3 regions of the Streptomyces sp. NPDC007901 genome follow, and region 3 is predicted to be linked to each of the others. Evidence: riboswitches for the same ligand, from Rfam matches in the RefSeq annotation. Region 3 holds a riboswitch; each other region holds the start of a gene.

Region 1 (9,464 bases), on a different contig from region 3:
CCCTACACGATCACCAGCGGGCGCACCGCCCCCGAGCGGGCGGATCTGACGCTGATCACCCTGGTGACGACGGTCCCCGAGGCCACCGCGCATCCCGCGCTCGCGGTGCGCGGGATGCAGCCGGAGCACCGCACGATCCTCGCGCTGTGCCGCGACTCCAAGGCGGTGGTGGAGGTCGCCGCCGAACTGGGCCTCCCGGTGTCACTGACCAAGATCCTCATCGGCGATCTGGTCGACTCCGGGCAGATGTGGGCCCGTTCGCCACGGCCGCTCGCCCAGCCGGGCGACGTTTCTGACATGACCATCCTTGAGGCGGTGAGAAATGGACTACGCAGGCTCTGAGCACGTGCCCGGCACCGCCCCCCTGGCGGTCAAGATCCTGGTCGCCGGCGGGTTCGGCGTCGGGAAGACGACCCTGGTCGGCGCGGTGAGCGAGGTCGCCCCGCTGCACACCGAGGAGTACCTGACCCGGGCCAGCGACGGCGTGGACGACCTGGAGGGCCTGAACAGCAAGGTGACGACCACCGTCGCACTGGACTTCGGGCGGATCACCATCAGCGGCGACCTCGTGGTCTACCTGTTCGGCACGCCTGGCCAGGAGCGCTTCTGGTTCATGTGGAACGACCTGGTCAACGGGGCGCTGGGCGCGGTGGTCCTGGTCGACACCCGGCGGCTGGAGGTGAGCTTCGCCTCGATCGACTTCTTCGAGAGCCGCGGCATCCCCTTCGTCGTCGGCGTCAACTGCTTCCACGGCGTCCGGGACCGGACCGCGGAGGAGATCCGCGGCGCACTCGCCCTGGACCCCCAGGTGCCGCTGGTGCTCTGCGACGCCCGGGACCGGTCGGACGGCCGCGATGTGCTGCTGGCCCTCGTCGACCATCTGATGGCCGGCCGCTCCACGACGTCCGTGTAGCCACTCGCCCCGTCAGCGGGCCTCCGGCGGCCGTCCGAGGGCCCCCACATCCACTGACCTGCACCCGGAAGCAGTTGGTTTCATTCGATACCGTATCGAGCGAAGTAATCTGGCGCCATGGCCACCGATGTTCCGCACCCGCCCGCCGCGCCCGCCTCCGCCTCCGCCGCTGTCCCGCATGCGACCGACCGCCCCGGGGATGTCTCGCCGTTCGCCCTCGGCCTGCTGCTGCGCCGCGCGCACTGGCATGCGGCCGCGGTGATGGGGGAGGCGCTGCGGCCGTTCGGTGTCGAGTTGCGGCACTTCGCGGTGCTGATCGAGCTGGTCGCTCGCGGGGCCACGGTGCAGCGGGACCTGGCGGCGGCGACGGGGTCGGACAAGGCGGGGATCATGCGGGTCGTGGACGACCTGGAGCGCAAGGGGCTCGCCGTGCGCAAGGCCGTTCCGGGGGACCGGCGGGCGAGGGCGGTGGAGATCACCCCTGAGGGGCGGGAGCTCTTCGACGCGGTCCATGTGGCGGCGGAGCCGTTCGCCGAGCGCCTGGTCGCGGAGCTGGAGCCCGGCGAACCCGAGAAGCTGGCGGAGCTGCTGACCCGTCTTACCCGAGATGGTATCGAGTGATACCATATTGAGTGAGACTAAGGGGGGCGGACGGAGGTCGGCACTCATGGACGTCTACGAGGCGGTCGCGAGCCGACGGGCGGTGCGGGCGTTCGCCGACCGGCCCGTCCCGAGGGAGACCCTGGAGCGGGTGCTCTCCGCCGCGGCCTGGGCGCCGTCCGGATCGAACATCCAGCCCTGGCATGTCTATGTGCTGACCGGCGCACCCCTGGCCGAGCTCAAGAAGCGGGCCGGTGAGCGCCTGGCCGCGGGCGACCCCTGGGACGAGCCGGAGTACGAGCAGTACCCGCCCGTGCTGAAGTCGCCGTACCGCGAGCGCCGCTCCGCCTTCGGTGAGCAGCGCTACGGCGCGCTCGGCATCGCGCGCGAGGACCTGGAGGCGCGCCAGCGGGCCGCCGCCGGGAACTGGGACTGCTTCGGCGCGCCCGCCGCCCTGTTCTGCTACGTCGACCGGGACATGGGCCGGCCCCAGTGGTCCGACCTCGGCATGTTTCTGCAGACCGTCATGCTCCTGCTGCGCGCCGAAGGGCTGCACAGCTGCCCGCAGATGGCGTGGGCGAAGTTCCACCGGACCGTCGCGGAGATCGTGTCGCCCCCGGAGGGGCTCATCCTCTTCTGCGGCATGTCGATCGGCTTCGAGGACGTCACGGAACGCGCTCCCCGCACGACCCGGGCGCCGCTCGGCGAGACGGTCACCTTCGTCGACGGCCCCTGACACCGCCCTGCCCTGCCCGGTCCGGCCCCGTCGAGGTGCCGTTTCTTGCCGTGCCCACAGAGCTTGCCGTGCCATATTGCGGAAAAAGAGTGGTATTGCGGAAAAAGGCCGATGAAAGGTACGTCTTGGAGATCGCGGTCATAGGCGGTACCGGGCTGATCGGATCCCAGATCGCCGAGTAGCCGTTGGAGGTGCCGATCTCCAGGACGGACGTGGCGCGCCGGGCGCGGATCAGGGTCGCGATCAGCCGGGCGGCATCCGGGGTCATGTTGCGCAGGCGCCGCAGCCGGTCGGCCAGCGGGCCGTCGTGGGACCGCCCCTCGCGGTGGAGGTCGTCGAGAACGCGTGCCAGCCGGTCGTCCACCAAGGCTCCTTCACCGGGGGTGCGTGCGCCTTCGTTGCCAGCACATCCGGCCGGGCCGCGCCGGGCCATGGCGGGGCTCAGCCCGCGTTGAGCTCCGTCAACTCGGCCAGCGGGAGCGTGTGCTGGGTGTGCAGGACCTTCGCGCGCAGGTAGCGGACGTTGTGGGCGGTGCTGAAGACACCGGTCGGGACGCGGTCGCGGACGGTGATCCCGAGGCCACGCAACTGCTCGGCCTTGTCCGGGTTGTTGGAGAGCAGGTCGAGCTCGTCGAGGCCGAGGGCCGACAGCATCTGGGCGGCGGCGGTGTAGTCGCGGGCGTCCTCGGGGAGGCCGAGGGCGGCGTTCGCCTCGTAGGTGTCCAGGCCCTGGTCCTGCAGGGCGTAGGCGTCGAGCTTGTTGTAGAGGCCGATGCCGCGGCCCTCCTGGCGCAGGTAGAGCAGGACGCCACCGCGGTCGGCGATGCGCTCGACGGCCTCGCGCAGCTGGGGTCCGCAGTCGCAGCGGGCGGAGCCGAAGACGTCGCCGGTCAGGCACTCGGAGTGCAGGCGGACCAGCGGGAGGGTGCCCGGGGCGGGGTCGCCGAGGACGACGGCGACATGCTCCTGGCCGTCGGCCAGGCCATGGAAGGTGACGAGCTCGGCGTCGACGCTGTAGCCGTCGTTGAAGCGCAGCGGGACCCGGACGCGGGCGCGCTGGGTGGCGGCGGGGTGGTCGGTCATCGGGTTCTCCAGTGTCCGGGTGCAGGACGGCTGTCCCGGTACGGGACGTCGCGGGCCCTGCTTCAGATTTGAAGCAGATCCACGGCTGGAACCCTACCTCATGCTTTAAATTTGAAGCAACAGATTTCCGTACGGTTTCGCGAATTCCGGGTTCACGAACCGGAACAGGGTGACGACCGCCGCCGCCACGGCACCTCGTCGGACGTCGGCCGCGGGGTCTCGGCCCCCTCCAGCGCCCGTACGATCACCGAGCTGATCTCCTCCAGCTGGTCCACCTGCTCCTCGGAGAGATGGTCGAAGACCGCCGCCCGCACCGTCTCCACATGCCCCGGCGCGGTGCGCTCGAGGACCGCCATGCCCGCGTCGGTCAGCAGGGCGAAGCTGCTCCGCTTGTCCCACTGGCAGTCCTCGCGCCGGATCAGCCCGTCCTTCTCCAGCCGTGTCACGGCGTACGTCAGCCGACTCCGGGTGATCTTCGACTTCTCGGCGAGATCAGTCATGCGCAGCTTGCGCTCCGGCGCATCGGAGAGGTTGGCCAGGATCGAGTAGTACAGATGCGGCATGCCGGCGTCCTGCTGGAGCTGCCGGTCGATCGCGTCCTCCAGGAGGTGCGTCGCCGCGATGTACGCGCGCCAGGCGCGCTGCTCCTTCGAGGTGAGCCAGCGAGTCGTCATACACCCAGTGTAGGTTTGTTTCAAACTTTAACCAAGCGTCCAGTTCACAGCCCGCCGCCGAGAGTGAGCGCGTCCGATGCCGTACCCCCACGTCCTGCTGTCCGCCGCCGTCTCCCTCGACGGCTACCTCGACGACACCGGCCCCGACCGACTGCTGCTCTCCTCCCCGGCCGACTTCGACCGGGTCGACGAGGTACGGGCCTCCGTCGACGCCATCCTGATCGGCGCCGGCACGATCCGCGCGGACAACCCGCGGCTGCTGGTCAACTCCGCGCAGCGGCGCGCGGCCCGGGTCGCCGCCGGCCGCTCCGAGTACCCCCTCAAGGTCACGGTCACCGCGACCGGCGACCTCGACCCGGACGCGAGGTTCTGGCACACCGGCGGCGAGAAGATCGTCTACACGACGGACGAGGGTGCGCGGCGGGCCAGCGGCCTCGGCATCGCCGCCGACGTGGTCTCCCTCGGCGCCGACCTCGACTGGCACTCGCTGCTGGAGCACCTGTACGACGTACGGGGCGTACGGCGCCTCATGGTCGAGGGCGGCGGCACCGTCCACACCCAGCTCCTCCAGCAGGGCCTGGCCGACGAACTCCAGCTCGTCCTCGCCCCGCTCTTCGTCGGCGACCCCAAGGCGCCCCGGCTGTTCGGCCCGGGCGGGTACCAGGCCGGGCGGCTGCGGCTGGCCGACACCCGCCGGATCGAGGACGTCGTCCTCATGCGGTACGAGCCCACCGCCCCCGGCGAGGGCGCGTCGGTGTCCGCCGCGGACCGGGCGTGGCTGCGGCTCGCCTGCGAGCTGGCGGCCGAGTGCCCGCCGTCCCGGACCGCGTTCAGCGTCGGCGCGGTGGTCGTCGCGGCCGACGGCACGGAACTGGCCCGCGGCCACTCCCGGGAGGCCGGCGACCCGGTGGTGCACGCCGAGGAGGCGGCCCTGGCCAAGATCCCCCCGGCCGACCCCCGCCTCCCCACGGCCACGGTCTACACCAGCCTCGAACCCTGCACCCACCGCGCCTCCCGCCCGCACCCCTGCGCCGAGCTGATCCTCCGGGCCGGGGTACGACGGGTGCTGACCGCGTGGCGCGAGCCGGACACGTTCGTGACGGCGGCCGACGGGACCGGGATGCTGCGGGAGGCGGGGGTGCGGGTGCTGGTGCTGGGGGAGTACGAGAGCGCGGCGAAGGCACCGAACGGGCATCTGCTGGGCTGAGCGGGCGTGTGGAGCCGAGGCCCCACGGACCCCATCGGTATCAACCCGTGTGACTCCCCTCCTTCTGATGGCGTATGCTGGTTTCACCGACGCGGGGTGGAGCAGCTCGGTAGCTCGCTGGGCTCATAACCCAGAGGTCGCAGGTTCAAATCCTGTCCCCGCTACTGATGACTCAGGGCCGGAATCCAAGATCGAGGATTCCGGCCCTGAGTCGTACCCGGGCCGTTCTGTGGGGAGCCGTGCCGTGGGCCCTGGAGAGGTGCCGGAGGGCGGGTCCGCAGCCGCCCGCACCCTGGCCCGCCCCGCTGACCGCCGCACCCCTGCACCACCGTCCTCACGGGCGTCGCCGCGCTCTCGCCACCTACGCCGTGCACGCGCGCTTCGGCTTCCTTCCCGACGCCGACGCCCTGACCGAGATCCTGACCGTGGCGACCGTCGCCGTCCTCGCCGTCGGCATCAACCGGATCGTCCGCATCGGCGACCAGCGCCTCGCCCCCGTCCGCGAGATCGCCGAGGCCGCCCAGGAGGGCGCCTTCATCGGCGGCGACCTGTACGCCGTCCGCTGGTGCGCGAGGCCGTGCGGCGCGGCGGGGTCGAAGTCGACGAGGGGTTCGCCACCGCCGTACTCGCCGAACTCCCGCACGGCGACGGCCGGGTGTCCGCGGTGCGGGCGCCAAAGGCCGCGCTGCCGCTCGGGCCGTCGAGCACGCGTTCCCCGGCGGAGCCACCCTGCTGCTGCTGTACACCGACGGCCTCTCCGAGGCGTGGGACGCGCACGGCCGCTTCTACGATCCCGAACGGCGCCTGGCCGGCCGTACCTTCGCTTCCCCCGGCGCCGGTGACACAGGGTCGCCGGACGACCGCCCTCCGCATAACGTCTGAGTCACCATCAAAACGTGTGTGACTCCTGTGCTGAGCAGGAGGCCCGGTCGACTCGACCGTTTTTGACCTGTCGTGGCTGGTAAGTCCATGCTTTGAAAGCTTAATGATCAAGGAGAACAGCTTGGAATCTGACAGCTGGGTCTATTAACGTTCGATAACGCAGCGCGGTCGTCCCAGCCGTCACCCGCGACGGCTCCGCGCGCACGCGCCGAATCCCGCAAGGGAACCGGGGAACCACCACCTTGGGGTGAATCGCACGGCTGCCGCCGGTAGGAATCGGCCGGTATACGCGCGTAGGAGACCTTCCCGCTCCGAACCCGTCAGCTAACCCGGTAGGCGACGGAAGGAAAGGAGTGCGCCCGCGTGGCGTCCAACCGGCCTGCTCCGACAGCCCCGTTCGTGCCCAGCCAGCGTCAACCCGACACCTTCGGCTACGGCAGCTACCGCACCGACGAGGGCCCCTGGGAGGAGTGGAACCCCACCGAGGATTCCCTCACCCAGGTACGCGGCCGGCACCGCGTCGCCAAGCAGAAGGGCGGCGGACTCGCCCGCAGCTCCACGGTGCTCGGCGTCGGCGTCATAGCCGCCGTCGGCGCGGGCGGCATGGCCAGCGCCAACACCGGCAAGCCGCCGGTCTCCATCTCGCTGCCCGACCTGCCGTCGTCCGTCGACTCCCTGCTCGGCGAGGGCGGCGGCCACCAGGCCACCCAGACCGCGCTCAGCAGCGTCACCACCACGACGAACGCCACCGACGCGGACTCCTCCTCGTCCGACGCCGGTGAGGCGCTGCGCAGCCGGATCATCGCCCAGGCCGAGCAGCAGCAGAACCAGCTCGACACCAAGGCCAGCGCCAAGGCCGTGGCCGCCGCCGACAAGGCGGTCTCCGACGCGGAGGCCAAGGCGGTGAAGGCCGCGGCCGCCAAGGCCGCCGACGCCAAGGAGCAGGCCGAGGCCGACGCCAAGGCGAAGGCCGAGAAGGAGCGCCTCGCCGCGCTGGCCAAGCAGTACACGCTGCCGGTCGTCTCGTACACGATCACCGGCACCTTCGGCCAGGCCGGCTCCATGTGGTCCTCCGGCTACCACACCGGCCTCGACTTCGCCGCGCCCACCGGCACGCTCATCAAGGCCGTCCACAGCGGCACGGTCACCGAGGCGGGCTGGGCCGGCTCCTACGGCTACCGCACGATCCTGACCCTGGACGACGGCACCGAGCTCTGGTTCTGCCACCAGTCGTCGATCAGCGTCTCCGTCGGCCAGAAGGTCGCCACCGGCGATGTCATCGGCCGCGTGGGCGCCACCGGCAACGTCACCGGCGCGCACCTCCACCTGGAGGTCCACCCCGGCGGCCAGGCCACCGGCATCGACCCGATGACCTGGCTGCGCAGCAAGGGCCTCAACCCGTAACGGGACACCCCCTACGAGCCACGATCCCCGGGATCCCCGGCGGCCCCGACGACAACCCCCCGGCGTCCGGGCCGCCGGTCCGGTGTTTCCGGCGGGGTGCCCGTGCGCCTGTTTACGAAACCTTCGTACTGCGCCGGGATGGCCTGCCGGGGCGACCCGCGTTGATACAGAGCATGACTGCTCTTCGCAAACTCGGCTCCTCCGACCTCGAGGTCTTCCCGCTCTCCCTCGGCGGCAACGTCTTCGGCTGGACCGCCGACGAGGCCGCCTCCTTCTCCGTCCTCGACGCCTACGCGGCCGCCGGCGGCAACTTCGTGGACACCGCCGACTCCTACACGGCCTGGATCGAGGGCCACCAGGGCGGCGAGTCCGAGACGATCATCGGCAAGTGGGTCAAGGCGCGCGGCAACCGCGACGACATCGTCATCGCGACGAAGGTCAGCCAGCACCCCGAGTACCTCGGCCTGTCCGCCGCCACCATCAAGGCCGCCGCCGACGCCTCCCTGCGCCGCCTCGGCACCGACCACATCGACCTCTACTACACGCACTTCGACAAGCCGGAGATCCCGGTCGAGGAGATCATCGGCGCGCTCGACGAGCTGGTGCGGGCGGGCAAGGTCCGGCACATCGCCGCGTCCAACATCACGCCGGAGCGCCTCCAGGAGTCCCTGGACCTCTCCGACCGCGAGGGCCTCGCCCGGTACGTCGCCCTCCAGCCCCACTACAACCTGGTCTCCCGCGACACCTACGAGGGCCCCCTCCAGGACCTCGCCTCCCGCACCGGCCTCGCGGCGGTCCCCTACTTCTCCCTGGCCGCCGGCTTCCTCACCGGCAAGTACCGCCCCGGCACGACGGTCGACAGCCCCCGTGCGGGCCGCGCCGCCCCGTACCTGGAGTCCGAGCGCGGCCAGAAGGTCCTCGCCGCCCTGGACGAGATCGCCGAGACCCACTCGGCCCCCGTCCCCACGGTCGCCCTGGCCTGGCTGGCGGCCCAGCCCACCGTTGCGGCCCCCATCGCCTCGGCCCGCAGCCTGGACCAGCTCCCGGCCCTGCTGGGGGTGGCGGACCTGCACCTGACGGACCAGGAAGTCACCAAGCTGACGGCAGCCTCGGCCTGACGGCAGCCGCAGCCTCACGGGCACCTCGGCCTGCTCATCCTCCGCCGGTGATTCCCTTCCGCCGCAGCGGCGCCCAGCCGCGGCGGCGGATTCCGGCGGTGCCCACCGGCCGTACCGGCCGTACCCCCGACCCTGGCCCCTCCTACGTCCGGTACGGGTTGTACGACGGGTACGGCACCGCCGTCCCGTACCACCCCGGCCCCCCGTAGGCCGGCGCCGGAAAGCCGGCGTACCCCGGCCATCCGCTCGGTGCGGCCGTCCGGGCCGCGTAGTCCAGGGCCGGGCGTACCAGCTCCCGCCGGTTCCACAGCTCGGCCAGCAGTTCCCGCTCGCGGACCACGAAGTCGGCCCCGGCCCGCCCCCGCTGCCCCCGGCGCCGCAGCAGCGCCAGGGTCGTCGCGTACCCCTCGTACTCGGCGACCGCCCGCCCCGTCGGCTTGCCGAAGTGGTACGCGGCGTACTCCCGGGCCATCTGCCGCGCCCGCATCGACCCGAGGACGAACGGCTCGGCCGCCCCCAGCCACCCCGCGTACACATACGCCGGCAGCTCCTCGCGCACGGTCCGCAGCTCTCGCTGCCGCGTCCAGACGGCCAGCCAGGTCAGCAGCCCGAACATCGGCACCATGAACATGCCGTACACGGCGAAGAACCCGAACTGCCCGAACGTCGAGGACCCGTTCCAGAACGCGTGCATGCTCATCGCGCACAGCAGCCCGCCGACCGGCACCAGCACGCGCCGCGTCCGCTGCCGGTCGGCGGAGAGCGCGGCGAGGCCGAAGCCGATGCCGGTGAAGACGGTGAACAGGGGGTGCGCGAAGGGCGACATGACGATGCGCACGAAGAAGGT
Region 2 (9,464 bases), 240 kb from region 3:
TGTCGGAGGCGTTCCAACTGCTCGGCGTGTGCGCCGTACCGTGGTCCGCGCCCCTCGGCCGGGCCGTGGTCGACGCCCTCGACATCGCGCGGGACGCGGGGAGTTACCCCTGGAGCTTCAGCGGGGTGATGGGCCTCGCCGAGCGCTGTCTGGACCCGGCGGAGGCATCCCGGCTGGACGGCCTGCTGGCGGTACCGGACGAACGGGAGGACGCGTCACCTGGAGCCGGCGGTTACTGGGCGGAGGCGTTCCAGCGCCTGGTGACGACACTGAGACTCCGGGCGGCGATGCTGGCGGAACTGGAACACACCCCGTAAGACGCGGCCCGTAAGGGGCGCGGGGAACTGCACGACAAGCCACGACGGCGCCGCGCACGCTCCGGCACCGCACCCGGACGTCGGCCCACCGCAACCGCGGCCTACGCCTCCGTCGGCTGCCGGACGTTCTCCCGCACCCACTCCACGATCGACCCCGTCGTCGCCCCCGGAGTGAAGATCGCGGCGACGCCCTTCTCCTTGAGGGGGGCGATGTCGTCCTCGGGAATGATGCCGCCGCCGAAGACGAGGATGTCCTCGGCCTCTCGCTCCTTGAGGAGGTCGATGACCGCGGCGAACAGGGTGTTGTGGGCGCCGGAGAGAATGGAGAGGCCGATCGCGTCGGCGTCCTCCTGGATGGCCGTGTCGACGATCTGCTCGGGCGTCTGGTGGAGCCCGGTGTAGATGACCTCCATGCCGGCGTCGCGCAGCGCCCGCGCGATGACCTTGGCCCCGCGGTCGTGGCCGTCGAGCCCCGGTTTGGCCACCACCACACGGATCGGACCGGCTGCCACACCCATCGCTGCCTCCATGACCATGAAACGAACGTGCCGACATCCATCCGTACCGACAAGTACCGCACATTCGGCACGTTCTACCACCCGCCGCGAGTGAACGAACGTTATCTCCAGCATCCCGCAACCGGCAGTTTCACGGAGGTTACCGAGGGGGAAATCACAGAGAGTGGGACACGTCAGGGAGCCGCAGCGTGGTCGCGGGGGAAACATACGGGCATGCGATGCGGCCCGTCGTCGTACCCTCGCCGCCTTCGCCCGGCCCCCCATGAGGGCACACGGGGGACGGAGCCGCTCTCCGCGTGCCGACAGGAGGTCGGCCGATGAAGGTCACCGAGGCACTGGAACCCTTCCTCCCGCTCTGCCGCCTCCTGCCCAGCAGACTCGCCGACCTGTCCCTGGCCCTCCTGAAGGCGACCGCCCTGGAGGCCGCGATCCTCGCCGGGCATCTGCTGCTCTACCCGACCGGCCTCACCCCGGAGCGCCGCCCGCCCGCGCAGCCCGCGCAGCCCACCGAGCGTGACGGCGCGGCCCGGCTGCCGGTCCGTTCGGCCCCGCCGGTCGTGCTGCTGCACGGTTTCATCGACAACCGCTCGGTCTTCGTCCTGCTGCGCCGCGCCCTCGCCCAGCACGGCGGCCAGCGCGTCGAGTCCCTCAACTACTCGCCGCTGACCTGCGACATCCGCACCGCCGCCGAACTGCTCGGCCGGCACATGGAGGAGATCTGCGAGCGCACGGGCAGCGACCGGGTCGACATCGTCGGGCACAGCCTGGGCGGACTCATCGCGCGCTACTACGTGCAGCGCCTCGGCGGCGACCTGCGCGTCCGCACCCTGGTGACGCTCGGTACCCCGCACGCCGGCACACGGGTCGCGCCACTCGCGGACGCGCACCCGATCGTGCGCCAGATGCGCCCCGGCTCGGAGGTGATCGAGGAGCTGACCCGGCCCGCGCCCGGCTGCCGCACCCGGTTCGTCAGCTTCTGGAGCGACCTCGACGCGCTGATGGAACCGGTGGAGACGGCCCGTATCGACCATCCGGACCTCGACGCGACGAATGTGCAGGTGACCGGCATCGGCCACCTCGCCCTGCCCGTCCACCCGGCGGTCGCCACCGGTATACGACAGGCCCTGGACGAAACACACGCGGAGGAGCGGGCAGCGGGCGGTCTGACGGTGGCCTGACGGCCGGTCCGGGCGGGCAAGGACGGCCCGACGGAGCGGGCTTGGGACCCCCAGTCATCGAACAATCATCGAACACAAGGCCAAACTCGCGCCCACCGTCCCCCGAAACACGGCCGAATGCCCGTTTCCCGAAGCCACGAAACCTGCCGAAGATTGTCGCGCCCGCATACCGCCGGGTACAGTCGCCGCACTGCTCTGGCAGCCCCTGTTGTCGAGGCGAAAGAGAAGTTGGTGAACGACCGTCACCCGTCGGGGACCATGACCACCCCGGCCCCGGCTTCCGACGCCGGCCAGGCGCACTACGCGCCGTACGGCACCCAGGAAGCCCAGTACGGCGACTTCACCACGTACGGCGACCACGCCGCTACCGGCGCCTCGTTCCACAGCGACCCGCTCTTCGGCAGCCTTCCGGGCCAGACCCAGTCCACCGGCGCGTACGACGCCACGCAGTGGCAGACGGTCGGCGACCAGACGCTGAACTACGACCCGTACGCGGCCCAGCACCACGCCGCCTACGACTCCGGCGCCTACGACAGCACCGCCTGGACCATCCCGGCGCAGGCCGCGCACCCGGCACAGGCAACGGTCGCCGACACCAGCGGCCACTGGGACGCGAACGCCTGGCTCCAGCCCGACCAGCCGGCCGCGGCCGGCGCCACCCAGCAGTGGGAGTGGGGCACCCAGGCCTTCGACACCGGCGCGTACGACGCCACACAGTGGAACACCGACGGCACCCCGGCGCAGCCCGCCGACCACGAGCCGCAGGAACAGTACGAGCAGTACGAGGGGCACCCGGAGCACGAAGAGTTCGCGGAGGACCTCCCGGCCGACGGCGGGTTGACCGCGACCGGTGAGCTACCTGCAGTAAGGCCACTGCTGGAGGACCAGGAAGAGGTCGCCCCGGACGCTTCGGCCTCGACGACACGCGCCGGCTCCCGCGCGGGGGCGCGTTCCCGCCGTCGTACGCCTCCCAAGCGCTCCGCGCTGCTGACCGTCGCCGTGCCCTCCGCGTGTGTGATGGGCGTCGCCGGGATCGCGGCCGCTTCCGTGGGCAGCCTGACCGGCGAGGGCAAGGACACCACGGCCTCCGCCTCGGACGCGCAGTCGGTGAAACCGTCCGCCGCCAACAGCAAGCTGGACGCCCAACTGAAGACGCTCTCGGCGGGCGCCGACGACTTCGCCGACCGGGCCAGCCGGACCCAGGAGCGCATCGACCTCAAGGCCCAGCAGGACGCCGAGAAGAAGAAGGCGGCGGCGGAGGCGGCCCGCAAGGAGCGGCTGCGCCCCAAGTACGCCCTCCCGGTCACGCAGAGGGGGCTCAGCGCCTACTTCGGCCAGGCCGGCGTGAACTGGATGTCCGTCCACACGGGCATCGACTTCCCCGTCTCCTACGGCACCACGGTCATGGCCGCGACCGACGGCGTCGTCTCCACCAAGTGGAACAGCGCCTACGGCAACATGATGATCGTGACGGCGAAGGACGGCACGGAGACCTGGTACTGCCACCTCTCGTCGTACCGCGTCGCCTCCGGTACGACGGTGAAGGCCGGCGATCCGATCGCGTACTCCGGGAACTCCGGCAACTCGACCGGCCCGCACCTGCACTTCGAGGTCCGGCCCGCAGGCGGCTCCGCCATAGACCCGCTGCCGTGGCTGCGGAGCCACGGGCTGGATCCCACCTGATCTCTCCGAGTGAGCAGCGAGCCCCCGCCGGCGGCGGGGGCTCATCCGACTTCTACGGCTTTTCCACTTCTACAGCTTCTCCACCGGCGCGTACCGCAGCAGCAGCCGCTTCGGCTTGGCGTCCCCGAAGTCGATCGTCGCCTCCGCGTTCCCGCCGGTGCCCTTCACCCCGACGACCGTGCCGAGGCCGAACTGGTCGTGGGTGACCCGGTCACCGACGGCCAGTGAGACCACCGGCTTCTCCGAGGTCCGCCGAGTGGCGAAGCCGGACGCGCCCGACGCCGAGGAGCGCGAGCGGGACGAGGAGAGCGAGGCGGCCACGCCCGACGCGGGCCCCGAGGACACCGGCGCCATCGCCCCGGTCCGCTTCCACTCCAGATACGCGCCCGGGATCTCCTCCAGGAAGCGGGAGGGCGGGTTGTACGACGGCTGGCCCCAGGCGCTGCGCATCGACGACCGGGTGAGGTACAGCCGCTCCCGCGCGCGCGTGATGCCGACGTACGCGAGGCGCCGCTCCTCCTCCAGCTCCTTGGTCTGGCCGAGGGCGCGCATGTGCGGGAAGACGCCGTCCTCCATGCCGGTCAGGAAGACCACCGGGAACTCGAGGCCCTTGGCGGTGTGCAGGGTCATCAGGGTGATGACGCCGTCGCCGTTCTCGTCGTCGTCGGGGATCTGGTCGGAGTCGGCGACCAGGGCCACCCGCTCCAGGAAGGCGGCGAGCCCGGCGGACTGCTCGCCCTCGCCGGACTCCTGCTCGAACTCCAGGGCCACGGCGGCGAGCTCCTGGAGGTTCTCGATCCGGGTCTCGTCCTGCGGGTCGGTGGAGGCCTGCAACTCGGCGAGGTAGCCGGTGCGTTCGAGGACGGCTTCGAGGACGGTGGCCGGTCCGGCGCCCGACTCGACGATCGTACGGAGGTCCTCCATCAGCGTGTTGAACCGCTTGACCGCGTTGGTCGACCGCGCGGCCATGCCGTACGCCTCGTCGACGCGCTTGAGCGCCTGCGGGAAGCTGATCTTCTCGCGCTGGGAGAGGGCGTCGATCATCGCCTCCGCGCGGTCGCCGATGCCGCGCTTGGGGACGTTGAGGATGCGGCGCAGCGGGACGGAGTCCTCCGGGTTGGCCAGCACCCGCAGATAGGCGAGGACGTCCCGGACCTCCTTGCGCTCGTAGAAGCGGACACCGCCGACGACCTTGTACGGCAGGCCGACGCGGATGAAGATCTCCTCGAAGACACGGGACTGGGCGTTGGTGCGGTAGAAGACGGCGACATCGCCGGCCTTCGCCTCGCCCGCGTCCGTCAGACGGTCTATCTCGTCGGCGACGAACTGTGCCTCGTCGTGCTCGGTGTCGGCGACGTAGCCGGTGATCTGCGCGCCCGCGCCCGCGTTGGTCCACAGGTTCTTGGGGCGGCGGGACTCGTTGCGCTCGATGACCGCGTTGGCGGCGGAGAGGATCGTCTGCGTGGAGCGGTAGTTCTGCTCCAGGAGGATCGTCGTCGCGTTCGGGTAGTCCTCCTCGAACTGGAGGATGTTGCGGATCGTCGCGCCCCGGAAGGCGTAGATCGACTGGTCGGCGTCACCGACGACGCACAGTTCGGCGGGCGGCAGGTCGTGCTCGGCGGGCGGTACGTCGACGGGGTGGTCAACGGTGCCGACGAGCTCGCGGACCAGCGCGTACTGGGCGTGGTTGGTGTCCTGGTACTCGTCGACCAGGACGTGCCGGAAGCGGCGGCGGTAGTGCTCGGCGACGTCCGGGAAGGCGCGCAGCAGGTTGACCGTCGTCATGATCAGGTCGTCGAAGTCGAGGGCGTTCGCCTCGCGCAGCCGCGACTGGTAGAGGGCGTAGGCCTGGGCGAGGGTCTTCTCGAAGCCGTCGCTCGCGCGGGCGGCGAAGTCCTCCTCGTCGACCAGCTCGTTCTTGAGGTTGCTGACCTGGGCGCTGAACGACTTCGGCGGGTAGCGCTTGGGGTCGAGGTCCAGGTCGCGGCAGACCAGGGCCATCAGGCGCTTGGAGTCGGCCGCGTCGTAGATCGAGAAGGAGGAGGTGAAGCCGAGCTTCTTGCTCTCCCTGCGCAGGATCCGCACGCAGGCGCTGTGGAAGGTCATCACCCACATCGCGTTCGCGCGCGGGCCGACGAGCTGCTCGACGCGCTCCTTCATCTCGCCCGCGGCCTTGTTCGTGAAGGTGATCGCGAGGATCTGGCCCGGGTGGACGTGGCGCTCGCCGAGGAGGTGGGCGATGCGGTGGGTGAGCACGCGCGTCTTGCCGGAGCCGGCGCCGGCCACGATGAGCAGCGGGGAGCCGGCGTGCACGACCGCCGCCCGCTGGTTGTCGTTCAGCCCGTCCAGGAGCGCCGCCGCGTCCAGGGCGGGGCGGGGGGCGCCGTCGCGGTAGTGGGTGTCCCGGTCCGGGGGCACGTCGAACTTCCCGCCGAACAGGTCGTCCGGAATCGGCTCCGGTACGTGCTCGTCCTCGGGCGGCGGCGGGGGTTCCTCCTCGTGGCCGCGCGGGGGCTGGAGGCTCGCCAGGAAGCTGTCGTCAAAGAGGCTGCTCATCGCTCTCCGAGTCTAGGCCGCCCCACCGACAACCGGCCGCCACCCCGAAAACTCGCCGGGGTGACCGCACGGATTCCCTCCGTCACGGCCGGTCGGCGCACGGCACGAGCGGCTCCGAGCGACCACGAGCGACCGAAAGCCGCCGCACCGATCCCGGCAAATCGCCCACACCAGCTCGAACCTTCCGGGCCGGACGAGCCCGAACCCCAAGGTCACGAAAATGTATCGGGCATATCGCACATCAACCTTCACACGGGCCACACGAGTTGGCTAGCGTGCCGGACAGGCCGTACGACACCCACCGGCGAACGTCGCCGGGCCGTACGGCCTCCGCCGAGTCCGGGACGCCTTCGCGCGTCCGGAGCCGGGGACCCACACCGACCTTGGGGTGAATCGGTCCCAACTCCCCGTCCGGGGAGGGACCGTAGGGCAACCCTTCCGAACCACCCGCCCGAACCCGACAGCTAACTCGGTAGGCGGAACATGGAAGGAGTCGCCTCCGTTGGCGTCGCACCGCAAGTCCCGCCCCTCGGGAACGCGCGTAGCAGGCATACGCACCCCCGCCCTGGCCACCGCCGCCCTCACCTCCGTGGCCCTGCTCTCGCAGACGGCCAACGCCGCGCCCTCCGCGGACGGCAAGCCGAGCATGGAGGAGGTGGAGAAGAAGGTCGACGACCTCTACCGGCAGGCCGAGTCGGCGACCGAGAAGTACAACGCGGCCAAGGAGAAGACCGGTACGCAGCACAAGCAGGTCGACACCCTGCTCGACGACGTCGCCCGGCGCACGGACCGGCTGAACAAGGCGCGTGAGGAACTGGGGTCGTTCGCCGCGGCCCAGTACCGGACCGGAGCCAGCGCCCCCGACACGGCGACCTTCCTGCTCGCGGACAGTCCCCAGGACTACTTCGACCAGACACAGCTGATGAGCCGGCTGACCTCGCGCCAGAAGGACGCGGTCGACGACTACGTCACCCAGCAGTCCGCGACCATGAAGAAGCGGCAGGAGGCCGCCAAGAGCCTCGAGACGCTCACCGAGACGCAGGACGACCTCAAGACCGCCAAGACCACCGTCCAGACGAAACTGGCCTCCGCGCGGGAGCTGCTCTCCAAGCTGACGGCACAGGAGAAGGCGCGGCTGGCGGAGATCGAGAAGCAGAAGCAGGAGGAGGCGGCACGCAAGGCCGCGGAGCTCGCGAAGCAGCAGGCGGCCGCCGCTGCCGCGGCCAAGCAGGACACCTCGTCGTCCTCGTCGTCGACGTCGTCCTCCAGCGGCTCCTCGTCCTCCGCCTCCGACTCCTCCTACGCCACGAAGGCCGCCAAGGCCATCGCCTTCGCCCGCGCGCAGATCGGCAAGCCGTACGTCTGGGGAGCGACCGGACCCGGCTCCTACGACTGCTCCGGGCTCTCGCAGGCCGCCTGGAAGGCCGCGGGCGTCTCCCTGCCGCGCACCACCTACGACCAGGTGAACGCCGGCACGACCGTCTCCCTCGCCGACGCCCAGCCCGGCGACCTGGTCTTCTTCTACGACGACGTCAGCCACGTCGGCATCTACATCGGCAACGGCATGATGATCCACGCCCCGAAGCCCGGCGCGTACGTCCGGGAGGAGTCGATCTACTACGGCGGCGAGTCGATCATCCACAGCGTGGTGCGACCGGCTTGAGGTGACGGGGGCAGGGGCCGGAGGCCGGGGGCGCACGTCGCCGAGCCTCGGGCGCCCCCGGCCACTCCCCCACACCCGCCCTCACCCCACCACCCCCGGGCGCCCCGCGCCCCCGCCGCTGTCCCGCGCCCGCGCGGTTTTCACGCTCCTCGCGCGCGTGCCCCGGCCGCACCACCGGTGATGCTCCTTAGCATCGGCGACATGTCCGGCAAGTCCCCCCTCCGTGCCTGGTGGGCGCAGCGTCCGCCGGCGGCCGGGGCCGCCGTGGTGGCCACCGCCATCGTGTCGGTCGCTCTGCATCTCACGGGGGCCGAGACCCTGTCCCGGATCGCGCTGGTGCTGGCCTGCGTGGCGTGGGCGGGACTGGCCGTGGACTTCGTCGCACGCCTGCTGGTGGACCGCGGGCGCTGGCTGACGGACGCGCGGACGCCTGGCGCGCTCACCGCGGTGGCGGCCACGACGGTGCTGGGGACGCGGTTCTCGGCGCTCGGCCGGCAGACCCTCGCCGAGGCCCTGCTGGCACTGTCGGCGGTGCTGTGGCCGCCGCTGCTGATCCTCGTCGTACGGCACTGGACGCGGCGCATGCCCGACGCGGTGTTCCTGGACTGTGTGGCCACACAGGGGCTGGCCGCACTCGCGGCGACGCTGGCGGCGGCCCTGACGGCGGCCTGGCTCGCGCACACCGCGCTGGTGCTGTTCTGGCTGGGGCTGGTGCTGTACGGGTTCGCCCTGGCCCGCTTCGACTGGCGGCAGGTCCTCGAGGGGGCCGGCGACCAGTGGATCGCGGGCGGGGCGCTCGCGATCTCCGCGCTGGCCGGGGCGAAGCTGCTGGCCGCCGACAGCGCGCGGCTGTACCTGTGGAACGACGACGACCGGGGCGTGCTGCGCACGGTGACGGTGGCGCTGCTGGTCCTGGACCTCGCCTGGTACGCCGTCCTGCTGGTCGCGGAGGCGGTACGGCCCCGGCTGCGCTACGACGTGCGCCGCTGGGCGACCGTGTTCCCGATGGGGATGACGGCCACGGCGATGCTGTCCACCGAGGCCGCTCTCGACATCCCGTGGCTGAGGGGGCCGGGGCAGGTGCTGGTCTGGGTCGCGGTGGCGGCCTGGCTGGTCGTGGCGGCCGGGGCGGCGGCGGCCGAGCGCGCCGCCCTCAGGAAGGTCTCCTGACCGTCAGGACCACAGCACGGCGATCAGGTCCACAGCACGGCGATGAAGATGTTCGCCATGGTCAGCAGGCCCACCAGGCCGAACGCGCCCTTCTCCACCTTCTCGTCGTCCCGCTTCACGTAGACGAGACCGAGGATCACGATCAGCAGCGCGAGCTTCACGCCGATCTTGACGGTGTTGACGTGGTGGTCGTCGGCCTCGTTGAGGCCGACCAGGATCACCCCGGTCGCGAGCATGGTGAACGCGCCGTGCAGCATCCCGGGGACGAACCGGGCCGTGCCCTGGCCCATCGCCTTCATCTGGGTGAGGAAGCCGCCGAGCAGCGCGGCGATGCCGATGATGTGCAGGCCGACGAAGAGATGGATGAGTACGTCCATGG
Region 3 (9,464 bases):
GTGAGCAGGAGACGGGTGCGGCCGGCCGGAGCGACCAGCAGATAACGCAGGGTGCCCGCGTTGGCCTCGCCGGCGATCGCGTCGCCGGCCACCACGCCGACGGCCATCGGCAGGAAGAACGGGAGGGTCGCGGCCAGGGCCGTGAACACCAGGAACAGTCCGTTGTTGGTGATCTGCGAGATGAACGCCGGGCCCTCGCCGCCGCCCCGGCCGACCTGCCCGTCGCCGCTCGTCTCGATCTTCACGGAGATGCCGACCAGCACCGGCACCGCCGCCAGCACGCCCAGCAGCGCGAGGGTGCGCCAGCGCCGGAGGGTGGTGACCAGCTCGCTGCGCAGCAGACCGAGGGTCCACAGCGGGCGGGGCCGTACGACCGTTCCCTCCGCCTCTTCCACGACCACCGCGTCAGCCCGCGACATCGAAGCCCTCCCCGGTCAGCGCCACGAACGCGTCCTCCAGCGAGGCCCGTTCGAGGGTGAAGCCGCGCACGCGGACGCCCGCCGCGACCAGTGCCGCGTTCACCTCGGCGAGATCGCGCTCGGGCGGTTCGCCGGTCACCCGGTCCTCGGCGACGACGACGTCCGCGACGCCCTGTTCCTTGAGCACCCGGGCCGCCTCCCCGGTGTCCGGGGTGGTCACCGCCAGCCGGCCGCGTGCCCCGGCCGCCAGGTCGGCGACCGCGCCCTGGGTGATCAGCCGGCCCTGGGCCATGACGGCCGCGTGGGTGCAGACCTGCTCGATCTCGTCGAGGAGGTGGGAGGAGAGGAAGACGGTCGTGCCGTCCCCGGCCAGCTCCCGCACCAGGGAGCGGATCTCCCGCATGCCCTGCGGATCGAGGCCGTTGGTGGGCTCGTCCAGGACGAGCAGTCTGCGGGGCTGCAGCAGCGCGGCGGCCAGACCGAGGCGCTGCTTCATGCCGAGGGAGTAGGCCTTGGCCTTCTTGGCGGCGGCGGCCGTCAGGCCCACCCGGTCCAGTGCGGCCTCGACGCGGGCGCGCCGGGTGCGCGGGTCGGCGGTCGGGTCGGCGGAGTCGTACCGGAGCAGGTTGTCGCGGCCTGAGAGGAAGCCGTACAGCGCCGGGCCCTCGATGAGGGCGCCGACGTGCGGCAGGACGGCGCGGGAGGCCCGGGGCATCGGGTGGCCCAGGACGCGGGCCGTACCCGAGGTGGGCGCGATCAGGCCCATCAGCATGCGGATGGTGGTGGTCTTGCCGGAGCCGTTCGGACCGAGGAAGCCGAAGACGCTGCCCGCCGGGACGGTCAGGTCGAGACCGTCCACGGCGAGCTGTCCGCCGCCGTAGCGCTTGGTGAGACCACGGGTGTCGATGACGCTTTCGCTCGCCGGGACGCCGTCCCCCGCGTCTCCCGAGTCCCCCGGGTCTCCCGGGTCATCCGATTCCCCCGGGCTCCCCGAGTTCTCCGACTCCCGCTCCGTGGCGGACGGTTGGTCCATCGGCTCCCTCGATTCGTCCTGCGGCGACGGGTACGCACGGTACCCGCGCCGCCTGTACTACCCCGCGTCGGCCGCCTTCACCAGGGCCGCCTTGTCCACGGCGCCGACGTAGACCTTGCCGTCGTCCGTGATCAGGGCGTTGATCAGGCGGGTGGAGAAGACCGTGCCCTTGCCGAACTTGCCGGAGACCGGGTCGCCGAGCGAGCCGAGGAAGCCGCTCAGGTCACCGCTGCCGGAGGCGGAGCCGGTGGGCAGGCCGCCCTTGCTGCCGGTGTCGAGGACGGCTATGGAGTTCCAGCCCTTGCCGAGGACGTCGAAGCCCTCCTTCTCCAGGCCCTTCGCGGAGCCGTGGTCGGGCGCCTCGGAGGCCGTGCCGCCCTGGTCCCGTCCGTCGGCCTTGCCGCCCTTGCCTGTCTCGTCGCCCTCGGTGACCTTCGCCCCCTTGGGCGGGGTGAAGTCGAACGTCGAGGCGGCCGGCTTCGCGAAGCTGACCTGGGTGTAGCCGGCGTCGACGACGGCCGCGCCGCCGCTCGACGGGGTGAGCGTGAACTTGAGCGGGGTGCCGGTCTTGGCGTCCACCGCGATGCTGATCGCGCCGACCGTCGTACCGGACTGCTTGGGCTTGACGACCAGGCGGTAGGCGTCGCGGCCGGCCACCTGGGCGGTGCCGTCGACCGTGACCGACGTGGTGTCGTCGACCGACTTGAGGACCTCGTCGGCGAAGTCCTTGGGCGTGGCCGGGGTTTCGTGCTGCTCGGCCTTGCCGGAGTCGGCGGCGGTGGAGTGGTAGACCTCGTTGGACTTGCTGTCGTAGCCCCACACGTCCGTGCCGTTGTGGATGAGGCTGTACTCGGCGCCGCTCTCCAGCAGCGACACCTTCTGCTTCTCGGGGCCGTCGGCGGCGACGCGCAGCGTGTGCGTGCCGGAGGCCAGCTCGGTGAGCTTGGTGGTCGGGTCGGCGGACGAGCCGTCGCCGCTGCCCTGCGTCGCCCCGGACAGCAGGCTGCTCTCGAGACCGCCGAGGTCGGGCAGGCCGAGGTCGGTGCTGATCTTCACGGTGCCGGACAGCTGCTGCACGTCCGACTTGGCGATCTTGTTGATGAGTTCCTGTGCGGTGATCTTCGGCAGATTCGGGTCACCGGAGTCGGCGAGTGCCGGGACCAGGCCGATCGTGGCCGCGGCCACGCCCATCACCGCAACCGGGACGACGTACCGTGCGGCCTTGCGCCGGCGCTCGGCGCGCAGCTCGTCGTCGTCCTGCGCGGTCCCCGTGCTGTCGTCGGATTCGTACGGTGCCATGTGTGCCTTACCTCCGTCGTCGGCGGCGGCCGTCCTCGCACGTGTCCCACCCTGAGCCGCCATTCTCACCCGAATCGGTGAGTGGTGGTGATTTCCGTGGTTTCCATCTCACCAAATCGGGGGCCGGGAAGCGTCAGACCCGGGAGCCAACTCCGCGTACTCCTGCGGTATGACACAAGGGTGGAGGCGCCTGCGCCGACCCGTAGGGGTCGTGTGGCGAAGGCGCCTCCGGTTCCGCTTGCGCGGTGCGCTCAGTCGTGCGCTCGGGGTGTGTTCAGGGGCCTGTTCGGCCGTGTGCTCAGTGGTGCTGCACGAACACGTAGTCCGCCTGGTAGGGGACGCCGACGACGGCGCCCGGGGCGCAGGTGCCGACCGGGGCGACGCCGCCGACGGTGTTCAGGCGCAGGATCTCGCCGGTGTGCGCGAGCAGTCCGTGCTTCTTGCCGGACCGGGTGGCCTTGAGGTCGAGCTCGGGGACGTTGCCGTCGCCGTTGGGTGTCTTGGTCACGACGGCCCCGGTGACCGCGCTGCCGTCGGGCGCGACCCACTGCGGGGTGCCGGAGTCGGGTGCGACGAAGGAGTGCCGGATGCCGCCGCCGAGCTTGGCGCTGACGTCGCGCTGGGCGAAGGCGTAGCTGCCGTCGGCGGCCGGCTTGCACTCGTAGATCTGCTTGCCGGTGACGACGGAGGCCTGGAAGCCGCCGCTCCTGAGGTGGGAGACGGTGCTGACGGCGTGCAGCTGGCCACGGACGGCCCCGCCGGGGAACCGGGCGGTGTGCAGGTTGGCGTAGAAGGCGCCGGGGTCGGTGGTGAGCTGCTTGAGCAGCGCCTTGTCGGTGACCTTGACGCTTCCGGTGACGCTGTGGCCCCTGGTCTTCTTCAGCAGCTTCCCGAAGTCGATCTTCACGCCGCCGTTGGTGCCCTTGGCGCCCTGGTGGATGTGCAGGTCGGTCGGCCTGCCGGTGCCGCGCCAGGTCACGGCGACGGTCACCTTGTCCCCCTTGACCTGGATGAACTCCAAGGCTGCACCGTCCTTGTCCCCGACGGCGGGCCCACCGGCGACGGGTACCTCGCTGGCGCCGCGCAGACTGGCGACGAGGACGACGGAGTCGGTGGTGTGGTGGCTGGTGGCGGCTGCCGGGACGGCGGCACCACCCAAAGCGGTCACGGTGACGGCGGCGGCGGCGAGAGTCCTGCGACGCGTTGCGTTGATGACCATGATTCCGTTTTCTCCCCCTGTGTCAGCCGACGCCCCCTGCGTCGGCTTCTGGGGAGGGGTACGGAACCGATCTGGTATTGGACTCAGTCCAGCTATGTGACGTGCGTCACAGACATATCCGCCGAGTCCGGGCCCTCACGGGTCGGGCGGGCAGTGGACCGGTACCAGCCGGACCGGCACCAGGCCGGCCCGCGGTGTCAGCCGGCCCGGTGCACCACCGCGTCGCACAGCTCCAGGAGGGCCGCCTTCGCGTCGCACTCCGGCAGCGGGGCCAGCGCGGCCCGCGCCTCCTCCGCGTACCGGACCGTGTCCCGGCGCGCCTGCTCCAGCGCCGGATGCACCCGCAGCGCCGCCAGGGCCTCCGCGAGCCGCACGTCGTCCGTGAGGTCGGAGTCCAGCAGCTCGCACAGCGCGACGTCCTCGGCGAGCGCCAGGCGTGCCGCCCGCTCCCGCAGCCGAAGCACCGGCAGAGTGGGGACGCCCTCGCGGAGGTCGGTCCCCGGGGTCTTGCCGGACTCGTGGGAGTCGGAGGCGATGTCCAGGACGTCGTCGGCGAGCTGGAAGGCGACGCCGAGCCGTTCGCCGTACTGGGTGAGGACGTCCACGACCGTCTCGTCGGCGCCGGACAGCATCGCGCCGAAGCGGCAGGAGACCGCGACCAGCGAGCCGGTCTTGCCGCTGAGCACGTCGAGGTAGTGGTCGACCGGGTCGCGGCCGTCCGTCGGGCCTGCCGTCTCGAGGATCTGGCCGGTCACCAGCCGCTCGAACGCGAGGGCCTGGACGCGCACCGCCTCGGGACCGAGATCGGCGAGGATCTGGGAGGCGCGCGCGAAGAGGAAGTCACCGGTGAGAACGGCGAGCGAGTTGCCCCAGCGGGTGTTGGCGCTGTCGACACCGCGCCGCACGGACGCCTCGTCCATGACGTCGTCGTGGTACAGGGTGGCCAGGTGGGTCAGCTCGACGACCACGGCCGACGGCACGACACCCGGCGCGTACGGGTCGCCGAACTGCGCGGCGAGCATCACCAGCAGCGGGCGGAACCGCTTTCCGCCCGCGCGCACGAGGTGCTGCGCGGCCTCCGTGATGAAGGGGACCTCACTTTTGGTGGCCTCTAGCAAGCCCTCCTCGACAGCCGTCAATCCGGCCTGGACATCGGCTTCCAGAGCCTGGTCCCGCACGCTCAGCCCGAACGGCCCGACGGTCACGAGGGGTCTCCTGTCTGCTGGTGTCCACTGGCGATTACACGGTTTGTCGATAGGTCGCTGCCATCACTCAAGTCAGCGTATCCGGTCAGGTTTCGATCACCGAGGGCGCCCACCGTTACACCCCGGGCGCTATCGGATCACGACCGGTATGTTTTTGATCAGCCGATACGATCTGACATCCACTGACTTAACAGGAAGTGCCGACAGTTGTCCCGAACCGCGGCATAGGCCGTGTCCCTGGCCGGCACCGCCGGGTCCGGGTCCGGCGACAGAGCCCCGCCGGGGAACCACCGCGCCTTCTCCGGTCGACATCACCTGCCCGGGGGTACCCCTTCCGCCACCGGCCGAAGCCGACGGGGGCACATCATGCCCGCCTGGACACCCTCGCGCGTCCACAAGATCACCCGCGAGGACCTCCGCCCTCCCGGACCCGCGGACCATCGCCCCCACGCGCGCGTGGCACCCGCCGACCGCAACGAGCGGACACCCCCGCACGGACGACACCGACGCCATCTTCGGCACCTCCCAGCACCGCGGACAATTCACCATGACAACGACCGGCCACGCGGCGGGGGTTCCGCCTCACGACGGACACGCACGCACCGAAGGGGACCGGCCCGCCATCCGGGATGACGTGACCAGGATCACGCACCCGTCGACAGCAGCCCCTCCTGCCATCAGTCGCGAGCAACAGGGGCGGATCGGGGGCAGTGGGAGTCGTCGGCGCCAACCGCTCGGCCATGCGCCCGGAGTGGCACGTGCGGTGGAGGCGCACGCGATCGATGACCCTTCTATCACCATTCGCACTTAAAGTCCGAAATAATCGGCAATATAAAAAGTCGGACTACATGCGAAATCACCCGTGACGTGGGTCACTTTCCCCGCCCCTAAAGGGGCATTGTGCGCGAATGGCAATGGGTGCACTTTCCGCCCGACCCAGAGAGGAGCGGATTCCAGGAAATCCCTCATGTCCGATTTGACTCGATTGCGGTTTCGTGAAGTAGGTCACGCGGGTCCGAATGCCGCATACCCCGTAAGGCGACCCTTCCTTCCCGTTCCCTGCGGGCGAGTTGAGGCTTGGCAACCGCAAAGGATCAAGCAGCACATACGTCACAGATCAAGGTCAATCAGTTCTTTATGTGAATCTGACACTTGTTCCGGACATGTGCTCTCGCATACGTTCCCGCTCGCCGGGCGGACGCCGAATCCTGCCGCCGCCCGTCGTGACCCATTGACGAGTCCATTCGCACGGCAGGAGCGGGGGAACCAGGTAAGCCGCCGGACCGGGCGACCGACGTGATCGATGTGATCGACGGACGTCGTACCGGAACGGCTAGGGGTGAAGTCGCCTCGCCTTAGGGCGGTGCGGCCGGGCACTCCCCGGGCCCGAACCCGACAGCTCACCTCGCAGGCGACGGAGAGGAACTTCGCCATGTCTGCTGCCGCCCAGAACCGCCGCCCCCGCCGCAACCGCATCGTCCGCACGCTCGCCGTCGTCGGCACCGGCGCCGCCGTACTCGCCCTCCCGCTCATCGGGGCGACCACCGCCTCGGCTGCCGTCGCCTCCACCACCACCGCCACGACGCCCTCGACGACCCTCGCCGGGTACCCGAACAACCTCGACGGCTGGATCCGGGAGTCGCTCGCGATCATGGCGGAGAAGCACATCCCGGGCACCTACAACGGCATCTACCGCAACGTGATCCGCGAGTCCTCCGGCAACCCGCAGGCCATCAACCTCTGGGACTCCAACGCGGCCAAGGGCATTCCCTCCAAGGGCCTGCTCCAGGTGATCGACCCGACGTTCAAGACCTACCACGTGGACGGCACGTCGTTCGACATCTACGACCCGGTCGCGAACATCACCGCCGCCTGCAACTACGCCGCCGCGCGGTACGGCTCGATCGACAACGTCCACGGCGCCTACTGATCACCGACGTTTGGGACGGCCCGAGTCGCTCAATGGCGCACAACGGCCTTACGGGAACAGTCTTTCGAGGGCGACGGCGATGCCGTCGTCCTCGTTCGACAAGGTGATCTCGTCGGCCACCGCCTTGAGTTCGGGGTGGGCGTTGGCCATCGCCACCCCGTAGGCCGCCCAGTCGAACATGGGGATGTCGTTGGGCATGTCCCCGAAGGCGATGGCCTGTTCGGGGCGCAGCCCCAGATGGTCGGCGGCCAGCGCCAGCCCGGTCGCCTTGGTCACCCCGCACGGCTGGAGTTCGACGGTTCCCGGCCCCGACATGGTGACCGTGGCGAGCGACCCGACCACCGCGCGGGCGGTCGCCGCCAGCTCGTCGTCGGACAGGGTGTGGTGGCGCAGCAGCACCTTGCTGATGGGCGCGCACCACAGGTCGTCGCGCCGGCCCACGCGCAGCGCCGGCAGCGTGGGGTGGGGCATCAGATAGCCCGGTTCGATGAGCGTGAGCCCGTCCACGCCGTCCTGGTCGACCGCCGCGTACACCTGGCCGACCTCGGCCTCGATCTTGCCGAGCGCGGTCTCCGCCAGCTCCCGGTCCAGGGTGACCGACCACAGCAGACGCTGCGCACCGGCGTCGTACACCTGCGCGCCCTGACCGCAGACCGCGAGTCCCGTGCTGCCGAGGTCGTCGAGGAGCGGGCGCACTCTCGGCGCGGGGCGGCCGGTCACCACGAGGTGCCGGGCGCCGGCCCGGCCGGTCCGCGCGAGCGCGGCGAGCGACCGGTCCGAGAGGGTGTCGTCGGCGCGCAGCAGCGTGCCGTCCAGGTCGGTGGCGATCAGTGAGTACGGGAGGGGTGCGACCATGATCAGAGAATACGGACAGCACGGCCCTGAGACTCACTGTGCGTTTCGGCCTCAAGTGGCGGCCGCCGCCTCCGTGATGGGGTCGTTGTCAGTGGGGCCCGTTACGTTTGTGGTGAGGTGACCGCACCGGTCGGACGGGGACGGGTGTGGTGAAAGACGCCCGGCGGCTCGGACTCCGGTTCGACGGGGACGGCGGTGGCGCCGAACTGGACGCCGGGACATGTCTGTTGGCGCCGCCGCAGGTCAGGCGTGGGCTGCCGCGAGGTGCTTGGCCAGGCGCGGCGAGGCGAACTCCGTGCCGCACACGAACCGCATCACCGGGCCGTACGACGCCGCCGCGGGCAGGCCGGTGAAGTACAGGCCGCGCACCGAGGAGACGTATCCGGCGCCGAGTCTCGGGGCGCCGCGGCTGACCGCGACGCGGGTGCGCAGTTCGGGGCCGAGGAAGTCCAGCGCGGCGACGTCCACGCGGTAGCCGGTGGCGGCGATGACGTGGTCGGCGGCGAGGCGGTCGGTACGGCCGTCGTGGGTGCGGACGGTGAGGACCGGGGCGCCGTCGGAGATGTCGGCGCCGGTGACCGCGGCGACCTCGCGGACCTGGACCTTCCCCTCGAAGCGGTCGCGCAGCCACCAGGCGCCGAGCGGGCCGAGGACCCGGCGGACCAGGTAGTGGCGGACCTGCGCCGGGAGGTAGCGGTAGGGGTGCGGGTAGTAGCTGAGCGCCCACAGGGACCAGGCCCGGCCGAACGGGGACTCCGGGCGCAGCTTCGGCTGGTCCCAGGGCGGCGCGCCGAAGGCGACCCTGCCGTGCCCGCGGGAGACCACCCGGACCTGGGCGCCCGCCTCGGCCGCCAGGGCGGCCGTCTCCAGCGCGGACTGCCCGGCGCCGACGACGATCAGCTCCTTGCCGGAGAAGCGGGTCAGGTCGTGGTGCCGTGAGCTGTGCGAGACCGGTCCCGCCGGTCCGTCCGCCGCCGCTTTCGCGAGCTCCGCCGGGACACGGGCGAGCCCGGACAGCCCGGTGGCGACGACGACCGCCCGGGCCGTGAACAACTCTCCCGAGTCCAGCTTCAGTTCGAAGCCGTCCGACCGGTGTCGGTCCACGGAGACCACTCGCACCCGCTCCAGCTCGGGCACCAGCTTCTGCTGGAACCACTCGCCGTAGCCGATGAAGGTCTCCACCGGGATGATGTCCTCGTCGGTCACCAGCCTGCGGATACCGGCCGCGTCGCAGTAGTCGGCGAGGGTGTGGCCGCGCTGCGGGCAGTCGAGGTTGGAGGCGGCGGGCGTCGACTTCAGGAGCATGCCCTCGGGCATGTGGTCGCGCCAGCTGACCATGGGGTCGCCGAAGACCCGGACGGGGATGCCGCGCGCCCGCAGATGGGCGGCGGTGGACAGGCCGAAGGGCCCGGCACCTATGACTGCTACCGGCTGGATCACGAAGTCCCTCCCCAGGAACGTGGTGCCTACTTCGTGGAGGTGCTGGAGCCGCGGCGGTTGGTGC

What was found. A riboswitch is a leader RNA that binds a small molecule or an ion and turns the genes downstream of it on or off. The one in region 3 is predicted to bind cyclic di-AMP.
Region 1: another riboswitch for cyclic di-AMP. It lies ahead of ACFZDK_RS46950 (peptidoglycan DD-metalloendopeptidase family protein); the one in region 3 lies ahead of ACFZDK_RS01075 (transglycosylase SLT domain-containing protein).
Region 2: another riboswitch for cyclic di-AMP. It lies ahead of ACFZDK_RS02275 (NlpC/P60 family protein); the one in region 3 lies ahead of ACFZDK_RS01075 (transglycosylase SLT domain-containing protein).

The regions. Positions count from the first base shown of each region.
Region 1 is NZ_JBIBKW010000025.1:13,137-22,600, reverse strand. Features, by position in the region: gene ACFZDK_RS47000 (DUF742 domain-containing protein) at 1-342, shown strand, start outside; gene ACFZDK_RS46995 (ATP/GTP-binding protein) at 323-913, shown strand; gene ACFZDK_RS46990 (MarR family transcriptional regulator) at 1,031-1,534, shown strand; gene ACFZDK_RS46985 (nitroreductase family protein) at 1,581-2,249, shown strand; gene ACFZDK_RS46980 (hypothetical protein) at 2,227-2,613, opposite strand; gene ribA (GTP cyclohydrolase II RibA) at 2,691-3,332, opposite strand; gene ACFZDK_RS46970 (MarR family transcriptional regulator) at 3,485-4,006, opposite strand; gene ACFZDK_RS46965 (dihydrofolate reductase family protein) at 4,083-5,213, shown strand; tRNA gene ACFZDK_RS46960 (tRNA-Met) at 5,304-5,377, shown strand; gene ACFZDK_RS46955 (hypothetical protein) at 5,575-5,856, opposite strand; cyclic di-AMP (ydaO/yuaA leader) riboswitch at 6,292-6,451, shown strand; gene ACFZDK_RS46950 (peptidoglycan DD-metalloendopeptidase family protein) at 6,459-7,499, shown strand; gene ACFZDK_RS46945 (aldo/keto reductase) at 7,673-8,617, shown strand; gene ACFZDK_RS46940 (PrsW family glutamic-type intramembrane protease) at 8,760-9,464, opposite strand, start outside.
Region 2 is NZ_JBIBKW010000001.1:445,071-454,534, reverse strand. Features, by position in the region: gene ACFZDK_RS02300 (DUF5691 domain-containing protein) at 1-317, shown strand, start outside; gene ACFZDK_RS02295 (cobalamin-dependent protein) at 419-835, opposite strand; gene ACFZDK_RS02290 (alpha/beta fold hydrolase) at 1,153-2,013, shown strand; gene ACFZDK_RS02285 (peptidoglycan DD-metalloendopeptidase family protein) at 2,245-3,696, shown strand; gene pcrA (DNA helicase PcrA) at 3,766-6,252, opposite strand; cyclic di-AMP (ydaO/yuaA leader) riboswitch at 6,574-6,746, shown strand; gene ACFZDK_RS02275 (NlpC/P60 family protein) at 6,755-7,915, shown strand; gene ACFZDK_RS02270 (tellurite resistance/C4-dicarboxylate transporter family protein) at 8,117-9,085, shown strand; gene ACFZDK_RS02265 (hypothetical protein) at 9,109-9,462, opposite strand.
Region 3 is NZ_JBIBKW010000001.1:207,839-217,302, reverse strand. Features, by position in the region: gene ACFZDK_RS01100 (ABC transporter permease subunit) at 1-419, opposite strand, end outside; gene ACFZDK_RS01095 (ATP-binding cassette domain-containing protein) at 406-1,452, opposite strand; gene ACFZDK_RS01090 (outer membrane lipoprotein carrier protein LolA) at 1,510-2,751, opposite strand; gene ACFZDK_RS01085 (CHRD domain-containing protein) at 3,050-3,970, opposite strand; gene ACFZDK_RS01080 (polyprenyl synthetase family protein) at 4,168-5,175, opposite strand; cyclic di-AMP (ydaO/yuaA leader) riboswitch at 6,398-6,602, shown strand; gene ACFZDK_RS01075 (transglycosylase SLT domain-containing protein) at 6,608-7,105, shown strand; gene ACFZDK_RS01070 (Cof-type HAD-IIB family hydrolase) at 7,154-7,960, opposite strand; gene ACFZDK_RS01065 (FAD-dependent oxidoreductase) at 8,204-9,400, opposite strand; gene ACFZDK_RS01060 (ATP-grasp domain-containing protein) at 9,427-9,464, opposite strand, start outside.